Regions from separate parts of the Vibrio kanaloae genome, predicted to be linked through region 1. Evidence: predicted binding sites of a transcription regulator. Region 1 holds the regulator's gene; the other holds the start of a gene.
The links. Region 1 encodes CRP, which controls carbon source genes, mostly activating them, when cyclic AMP is high. Its sites were predicted from a motif close to TGTGANNNNNNTCACA; they were not measured.

Region 1 (4,477 bases):
TACCGTCGTATTTAAGCCTTCAGAGCAGACACCATGGACAGGTGAGTTTGCAATGAAGCTATGGCAAGAAGCGGGTCTCCCTGCTGGCGTAATTAACCTAGTGCAAGGCGCTAAAGAGACTGGCATCGCACTGGCGGATGCTAAAGGTCTTGATGGCGTGCTATTCACAGGTAGCGCGAATACTGGTCATATCCTGCATCGTCAATTTGCAGGTCAACCGGGCAAGATGCTGGCGCTAGAAATGGGCGGCAATAACCCTATGGTGATCAGTGACCAATTTGGTGATGTTGATGCGACGGTTTATACCATTATCCAATCGGCGTTCATCAGTGCAGGTCAACGTTGTACGTGTGCTCGTCGTCTATATATTCCTATTGGCGAGAAGGGTGACCTACTGATCGATAAGCTTGTTGCAGCAACTCAAAAGATTCGTGTTGATCAGCCTTTCGCTGAGCCAGCACCATTCATGGGCCCACAGATCTCTGAAGCAGCAGCTAAGTTTATTTTAGACGCGCAAGCTAACTTGCAATCGCTAGGTGGTGTCAGCCTAGTAGAAGCAAAAGCGGGTCAAGCGGCGTTTGTGACTCCGGGTATTATCGATGCAACCCACATTGCAGAACTGCCAGATGAAGAATACTTCGGTCCATTGTTACAAGTAATTCGCTACCAGTCACTAGAGCAAGCGGTTGAGTTAGCTAACGACACACGCTTTGGTTTATCTGCTGGTTTAGTATCAACAGATGATTCTGAATGGGAATACTTCGTTGACCATATTCGAGCGGGTATTGTGAACCGTAACCGTCAGCTAACAGGCGCCAGTGGTGATGCACCATTTGGTGGTCCGGGTGCTTCAGGTAACTTACGCCCTAGTGCTTACTATGCGGCTGACTACTGTGCTTATCCTATGGCTTCAATGGAAGGTGACGAAACTCAATTGCCCGCGACATTTAGCCCGGGTCTTGAGCTGTAATTTAGGCTATGAGTACTAAGCTCATTCGTTAAACTGGAAATAGGGAAGTGGTGTTATCGCTTCCTTTTCCATCACGCCTGACACCTAGATTGGGCGGTAGATAATAATAGAACAAGTATGTCACAGGCTGATGGCTGCTGACTTTGTGTCTCAGCCTCTCCCTTTCTAATCCAAATTACTAGCTTGCTAGAATCTCTGACAAGGAGTCACCATGACGCCCGATCTACTATTTAAATCACTATGGGATGATTACATTCACAGGCTGTGCCCATCGGCTGAGAAAGTACACCAGTTGCTAAAAGAAGACGAAGCGCTGATTAATGATCATATTGCACTGCGTACTTTCAATGTAGCTCCGCTGGGAATTGAAACGCTGGCTAAGCCTTTCCTTGAGTTAGGTTATAAAGCGTGTGGCGATTACCTGTTTGAGAGCAAGAAGCTAGTTGCTAAGCATTACGAGCATCCAGATCCAAAACAGCCGAAAGTGTTCATTAGTGAATTGAAGGTAGAAGAGTGCTCAAGTGAGTTGCAACAGATCGTTGCTAAGTTGGTTGAGCAAGTTGATGCAAGTCAGCTTCAAGGTCATGAATTCTTGTTTGGTGGTCGTCTCTGGGATTTGAGCTTCGCAGATTTCCAAGTGCTAGCAAAAGAGAGTGAATACGCGTCTTGGTTAGCGGCTCATGGATATGGAGCTAACCACTTTACGGTGAGTGTGAACCAACTTAATAAATTCGATGAAGTGCAGGCCGTGAATGACTATCTGAATGAGTCGGGATTCACTATCAATGCGTCTGGAGGTGAGGTTAAAGGCTCTCCAGAGGTCTTATTAGAACAATCATCAACAATGGCAGATAAAGTCCCAGTTTCATTTGTTGAAGGCAATGAGACGATTCCTGGTGGCTTCTATGAGTTTGCTAAGCGCTATGCGATGGCGAATGGTGAGCTTTATACCGGGTTTGTCGCAGCATCGGCTGACAAGATTTTTGAAAGCACCAACGGTTAACGGACGAAGCTCTATTTCGTAACGCTCTCGCATCTTCAAAAAACAAAAAAAGCCACCAAATTTGCATTTGGTGGCTTTCAAATTTTTGGCTCAGCTAATCGAGATTAACGAGTGCCGTATACCACGATAGTTTTACCGTGTGCAGAAATTAGGTTCTGCTCTTCTAGCATCTTCAAGATACGACCTACTGTCTCACGAGAACAACCAACGATCTGGCCAATTTCTTGACGAGTGATCTTGATTTGCATGCCGTCAGGGTGAGTCATTGCATCGGGTTGTTTCGCTAGGTTTAGTAGCGTTTGAGCGATACGACCGGTTACGTCAAGGAACGCTAAGTCACCAACTTTTTGGCTAGTTACTTGTAGGCGGCTTGCCATTTGCGCTGAAAGACGCATCAGGATGTCTGGGTTCACTTGGATAAGTTGGCGGAATTTCTTGAAAGAAATCTCAGCAACTTCACAAGGAGATTTTGCTCGAACCCACGCAGTACGCTCTTGGTCTTCTTCGAATAAGCCAAGCTCACCGATGAAGTCGCCTTGGTTTAGGTAAGAAAGAATCATTTCCTTACCTTCTTCGTCTTTGATAAGAACTGCCACAGAACCTTTCACAATGTAGTACAAGGTTTCTGCCTTTTCACCAGCATGAATCAAAGTACTTTTTGAAGGGTACTTATGAATATGACAGTGTGAAAGGAACCACTCTAATGTTGGATCGGTTTGGGGTTTACCTAGAACCATAATATCTTACTTCCTCTGCAGGGTATGCTTGCTGCTTTCCGTATTTTAGCTAAGCCTGGATTGACTCGTTAGGATAAGAGCACTAGTTGAGTGCTGCAAGCTATCTTGTGTTTCGTTTAAGAATAGTATCCTTTTTCAGGTACTATTTCTTGATTTTAATCGTGACCAAGCTACGATTTTTTACGCAAAATTGTGCACATGATCACGGTATGAAAAGTAATCAATAAGAACGACGTACCGTTAACCTATTTTTCCGGTTTCGATGAGCTGTTGCAGGATTGGTCTTACAATGAGCTCCATAGCAAAACTCATTTTTCCTCCTGGCACGACAAGCGTGTTGTGGCGAGACATAAATGAGCCATCAATCATTGCCAAAAGGTATGGGAAATCGACGTTTTTGATGCCACGCAAACGTATAACTACGAAGCTCTCGTCTAAACTAGGGATCCCTTTGGCGTTGAGTGGGTTGGATGTATCTACGGTTGGAACTCGTTGAAAATTGATATGAGTACGTGAAAATTGAGGAGTAATGTAGTTAAGATAATCATCCATTGAACGAACAATTGAGTCCATTACTGCTTCACGCGAGTGCCCGCGATCGCGTGTGTCACGAACGAATTTTTGTATCCATTCAAGGTTCACGATTGGCACCATACCGATTAGCAGGTCGACATGTTTAGAGACGTTGATGTCTCCGTCTACTACACCGCCGTGTAGGCCTTCGTAGAACATCACATTTGAATTTTCAGGGATCTCTTGCCATGGCGTAAAGGTACCTGGCATTTGATTGTAAGGCACGGCTTCATCGAAGGTGTGCAGATAACTCCGTACTTTACCGGTGCCTTCATTACCATACTGATGGAAGAATTCTTCTAATGCGCCAAAATCGTTAGCCTGTGGACCAAAGTAGCTGATGTGCTTACCTTGCGCGCGTGCCTTGCGGATTTCGACATCCATTTCTGGTCGAGTAAAGCGATGGAAACTATCCCCTTCAACCCAAGCGGCCTTCACGTCCATCATATTGAACATTTTGCGGAAGGCTTCTGAGGTAGTGGTGGTGCCGGCTCCAGATGAACCCGTCACCGCAATAATTGGATGTTTAGCGGACATGACAACCCTTGTCGTTTGAGTAACATACTTGTTAGCAATCGACTTTTACTATAACACGGCTCCTTTCTAAGCGCAGCCTAGAAGCGTTTTATGACTTGGATATCAACGGTTTCATGTAGCTCAGAAAACACGATGCTGACCTCTCCCGAGGCTAATTGATGTTTCACTTGGTCAATCTTGTTCTGTAATGAAACCTCTACGTCGCCGTAGTCTGTACCTTCACGCAGTACGAACTCTTTGATGAGGTTTTCCAGTGTCTCTGGCGCGATGTCTTGCCATGGGATGATCATAAATACTTCTCTCTTTTATGTTCATGAGTATGTTCATTGGTACGTTGATGAGTGTGTCTAGTGACATTATCACTCCCCCTTTTTACCAAGGCTAAGCTTATTTTTATAACGTCCGGGCATTATGCCGAATCTTGGAGACTTTCATAGTAGGCGGGTAATGCTTCTTCCAACCAAAATCTAGGTTTGAGCGTACTGCCGGTAATAAAGCCCACATGGCCGCCTTTTTGAAATAGGCGATAGTCGATGTTGTCAGGCAACACGAACTTTGGAATCACGTCGTCTGTCATAAACGGATCGTCTTTAGCATGGATGATCTGAGTCGGTAGTTTTATCTGATTGAGCTTAGGAAGAGCGGAGCACTGTGCAT
Region 2 (4,477 bases), 340 kb from region 1:
ATGAAGAAGTTAATTTCTTCAGCTGTTAGGACTTCACCGTCACGTTTTCTGCGAATAATTTCTTGGGGTAGATACATTAGTGCCTCCCAAACTCTAGTGAGTATGATTTGTAGGGAAAGAGGTAATATGGAGTGACTTAACGCCACTCCATCAAACAGACTTATTATGTTCAATACTCTAAATATTTGGCGTTGCAGTTAGGCGGCCAGTTAGTTCATTCCTATGAGCATAGAGGCTCTATGTGATTAGGATGAACTTACGCAGTCAACAACGCTGCGGCGTCAAATATGACGAGTAAATTAGTATGCTGCTGGATCAGCAGTTTCGTCTGTCACTTCTAATGTATTAAGAAGGTTAGTTAATAGGCTTGACGCACCAAAACGGTAGTGCATGTTGTCTGCCCACTCAGCGCCTAGTAGCTCATCAGCCATTGCTAGGTATAGTGCTGCATCTTCAGCAGTACGTACGCCACCAGCTGGCTTAAAACCCACTGTTTTAGCAACGCCCATATCACGAATAACTTCAAGCATCATGCGCGCGAACTCTGGAGTCGCGTTTACTGGCACTTTACCTGTTGAAGTTTTGATGAAGTCTGCACCCGCTTCGATACAGATTTGAGAAGCTTTCTTGATCAGTGCTTCTTCTTTCAGCTCACCGGTTTCGATGATCACTTTAAGCGTGATGTCACCACAAGCGGCTTTACATTGCTTAACTAGCTCAAAACCAACTTCTTCGTTGCCAGCAATAAGAGCACGGTATGGGAATACTACGTCAACTTCGTCTGCGCCGTACGCTACCGCTGCTTTTGTTTCTGCAACAGCAATTTCGATGTCGTCATTACCATGAGGGAAGTTAGTTACAGTCGCAATGCGTACTTCTGGAGTACCTTGCTCACGCAACGCTTTCTTAGCGGCTGGGATAAAGCGAGGGTAAATACAGATTGCAGCTGTGTTGCCTACTGCAGTCTTCGCATCATGACAAAGCGCCACTACTTTCTCAGTAGTATCGTCATCATTCAACGTTGTTAGATCCATAAGTTTAAGTGCACGTAGAGCTGCTGCTTTTAAATCGCTCATTTCTATCTCCGATCAATATATTCAAATAGTTAACTACTTTGCCATCCACCCAGTATAGATGGATATTTTAGTGATGCTCAGTAGCCACAAATGAACGGACTTGGTTCCCTGAAGACTTGATAACTTTCGTTATCAATTGCAATCCTTGTCACCGCACAGTACCAGTTTGGTCTATGGCACAACAAATCAGTCATGTTGTGTCTAACATCTATAGCGTATCGCTAAGTTTGGCTAAATCCCAAAAGAATAACGCTAGAATCGATCTCGCGGTTACTTTCTTGCCAACAAGAGACATCCTATCCCTTAAGCTTATACATTATAGGTATCCATCAATAAATTGTAGTGCTCCTTAGAACGCAAACGGTTTGTATCTCAAAAAAACATTCTAGACCCATTTTCGACTCCAAGCATTCACTCATGTTAGTACTCAAAATCACTAGGCCTAAAAACAAAAAAGCCCCGCAGCAATTTCTTGCTACGGGGCGATATTATGATGGCGTCTATATATCTATTTCTAACTAATTAGAAAGACAGGAAGAAGCCAGCAATTGTTGCTGCCATCAGGTTAGATAGAGTACCAGCAATTACCGCTTTAACACCCATACGTGCGATGTCGTGGCGACGGCTTGGTGCAATACCACCTAGACCACCTAGAAGAATCGCAATTGAAGAAAGGTTTGCGAAACCACATAGTGCGAATGCGATGATAGCTTGAGTCTTCTCAGACATCACTTGACCAGTTGCTGCAACAACTTGAGCGTTCTCACCAACGTATGGTACGAAGTTCAGGTATGCAACGAATTCGTTAACAACCGTTTTCTGACCAATGAAAGAACCAGCGATAGTTGCTTCTTCCCATGGAACGCCGATGATGAATGCTAGCGGTGCAAAGATCCAACCTAAAAGAAGTTCTAGGGTTAGATTTTCCATACCGAACCAACCACCGATGCCACCTAGCATACCGTTGATTAGAGCAATCAGACCGATGAATGCTAGTAGCATAGCACCAACGTTAAGTGCTAGTTGTAGGCCAACTGATGCACCACCTGCTGCTGCGTCGATAACATTTGCAGGTTTGTCATCACCACCGTCAATATCATCAGCGATGGTATCGTCTGGTGTGTCTGTTTCTGGCTTGATGATTTTAGCGAATAGTAGACCACCAGGTGCTGCCATAAATGACGCTGCAACAAGGTACTCTAGAGGTACACCCATAGATGCGTAACCTGCTAGTACACCACCCGCTACAGAAGCCAAACCACCACACATTACTGCGAATAGTTCAGAGTTAGTCATTTTAGGAACAAATGGACGAACAACTAAAGGTGCTTCAGTTTGACCAACGAAGATGTTTGCTGCTGCAGACATAGACTCGGCGCGAGAAGTACCTAGAGCTTTCTGAAGACCACCACCAAGCACTTTGATTACAACTTGCATTATACCAATGTAGTAAAGTACAGAGATAAGTGCAGAGAAGAAAATCAGAGTCGGTAGAACTTGGAAAGCAAAGATGAAACCGATACCGTCAACTGAGAAGTTAACTAGGCTGCCGAATAGGAAACCAGTACCGTCTTTACCATAGTCGATCACGTTTGCTACACCAGCAGAGAAACCTGCAAGTAGATCACGACCCCAAGGGATGTAAAGTACGAATGCACCAAGTGCGAATTGGATAGCGAAAGCACCACCCACGGTTCTTAGATTAATAGCTTTGCGATTGTCAGATAGTAGTACTGCGATTGCAATCAGTGCAACCATTCCGACGAGGCTCATAAACAGGCTCATAGTTTATGACTTCCTTATTAGTTATTTATTGGCGTGTTACAAAATGGGGCTATAAAGCGGAGGCAATTATACTCATGCGACCACTAATAAAGTAATGCCGCCCTCACACTTTCGTATAAGATTTATGTATCATTCACACACAAATGTGAGGCCAATCACGATATAAGTGTAATTCGCGCAAACGATAAACAAAAACTTTCGATTTTACTCACGTATACCGAATGCAAGATGGCTATTTTTCCAAACCTGTGCTGCAATCGATTGCTTTGATTCTTTTCTGATCAAAAAAAGCGCATTTGATATCGTAACTAAATGTTTGGAATGATTAACACCTCCTTGATTACCATACGTTGGCATGTCCGGAGCATCAGTTTCCAACACCAAGTATTCTAGAGGCAGTTTTGCGATGGTTGTACGCGTTTTTTGTGCTCTTGGGTAAGTAATCGTTCCACCAACACCAATATAAAAACCGAGCTTAATCCACACCAAAGCTTGCTGTTCACTCCCTGAAAAACCATGAATTACCCCACCCAAAGTGAACCTTTGTTGTTTCAATAGTTCAATTAGTCGGTTGTAAGACTTTCTCTCGTGGATAATTAAAGGCAACTCGAACTCCTTAGCAAGCTCGATTTGCTGAATGAAAAAGCGCTCTTGTTTCTCTCGATCTACATCCACAAAAAAGTCGAGTCCGCACTCACCTATCGCAACACATTGATTTGACCTTAAAGAGAGCAACTGGCGAAGCTCTGAAAACTGATTGTCATCAGCTTGGTCCAAGAAGTAAGGATGGAAACCTAAAGCATAATAAACATTAGGATGAGCTTGAGCAATTTCATCAATCTTCCTCCAGTTACTATGACCAATAGAAGGAATGAGTAGCTTCCCGACGTGTGCTTGTTTCGCTTCTTGCAGGTAACCGTCAATACTGTGCTCAAGTACAAAACCTTGGCCAAAGGCTTCAAAGTCCGCATGGCAATGAGTGTCAAACAACGGAAAACTACTTAATTCCTTTGTCATCTTTCCTAATCTCTGCATGTTGTCCTTGAGGTTCACGGCGATAGGCCACACAGCTGCGCTTATTCTCTGGCGTTAAACCAAGTTCTTCGCACCACTTATCGTATTTCTTAATCCAAGATTTCATCCAACTCAGCATACTTACCTATAACCTATAACCTATAACCTATAACTTCCAATGACACGCATAAAAAAACGCCTACTGCAGAACAATAGACGTTTTTGTTTAACTCGAATAGAGTGCTGAGAAATTAGTGTTCGCGCGTCGCTCTGAATTGAACGTCAGGGAAACGTTCAGACGCTAGGTTCAAGTTCACCATAGTTGGTGCAATGTAAGATAGGTTATCACCACCATCTAACGCTAGGTTAGATTGGTTCTTACGCTTGAATTCTTCCAGTTTCTTATCGTCGTCACACTCAACCCAACGAGCGGTTGCAACGTTAATGCCTTCATAGATAGCTTCTACGTTGTATTCCGCTTTCAAGCGCGCCACAACTACGTCAAACTGAAGGACACCAACCGCACCAACGATCAGGTCGTTGTTCTGCATAGGACGGAATACTTGTACTGCACCCTCTTCTGAAAGCTGAACTAGGCCTTT

Region 2: a site for CRP is predicted at 3,006-3,021, ahead of OCV24_RS03130 (NupC/NupG family nucleoside CNT transporter). Genes of this name have one in related genera too.

What each region holds. Positions count from the first base shown of each region.
Region 1 covers NZ_AP025497.1:302,714-307,190, forward strand. Annotated here, with positions in the region: gene astD (succinylglutamate-semialdehyde dehydrogenase) at 1-970, shown strand, start outside; gene OCV24_RS01350 (DUF1338 domain-containing protein) at 1,182-1,973, shown strand; gene crp (cAMP-activated global transcriptional regulator CRP) at 2,078-2,710, opposite strand; gene OCV24_RS01360 (phosphoribulokinase) at 2,951-3,820, opposite strand; gene OCV24_RS01365 (YheU family protein) at 3,898-4,110, opposite strand; gene OCV24_RS01370 (hydrolase) at 4,230-4,477, opposite strand, start outside.
Region 2 covers NZ_AP025497.1:644,719-649,195, reverse strand. Annotated here, with positions in the region: gene deoA (thymidine phosphorylase) at 1-77, opposite strand, end outside; gene deoC (deoxyribose-phosphate aldolase) at 300-1,076, opposite strand; gene OCV24_RS03130 (NupC/NupG family nucleoside CNT transporter) at 1,599-2,861, opposite strand; gene OCV24_RS03125 (TatD family hydrolase) at 3,066-3,878, opposite strand; gene OCV24_RS03120 (DUF5363 family protein) at 3,859-4,014, opposite strand; gene prfC (peptide chain release factor 3) at 4,127-4,477, opposite strand, start outside.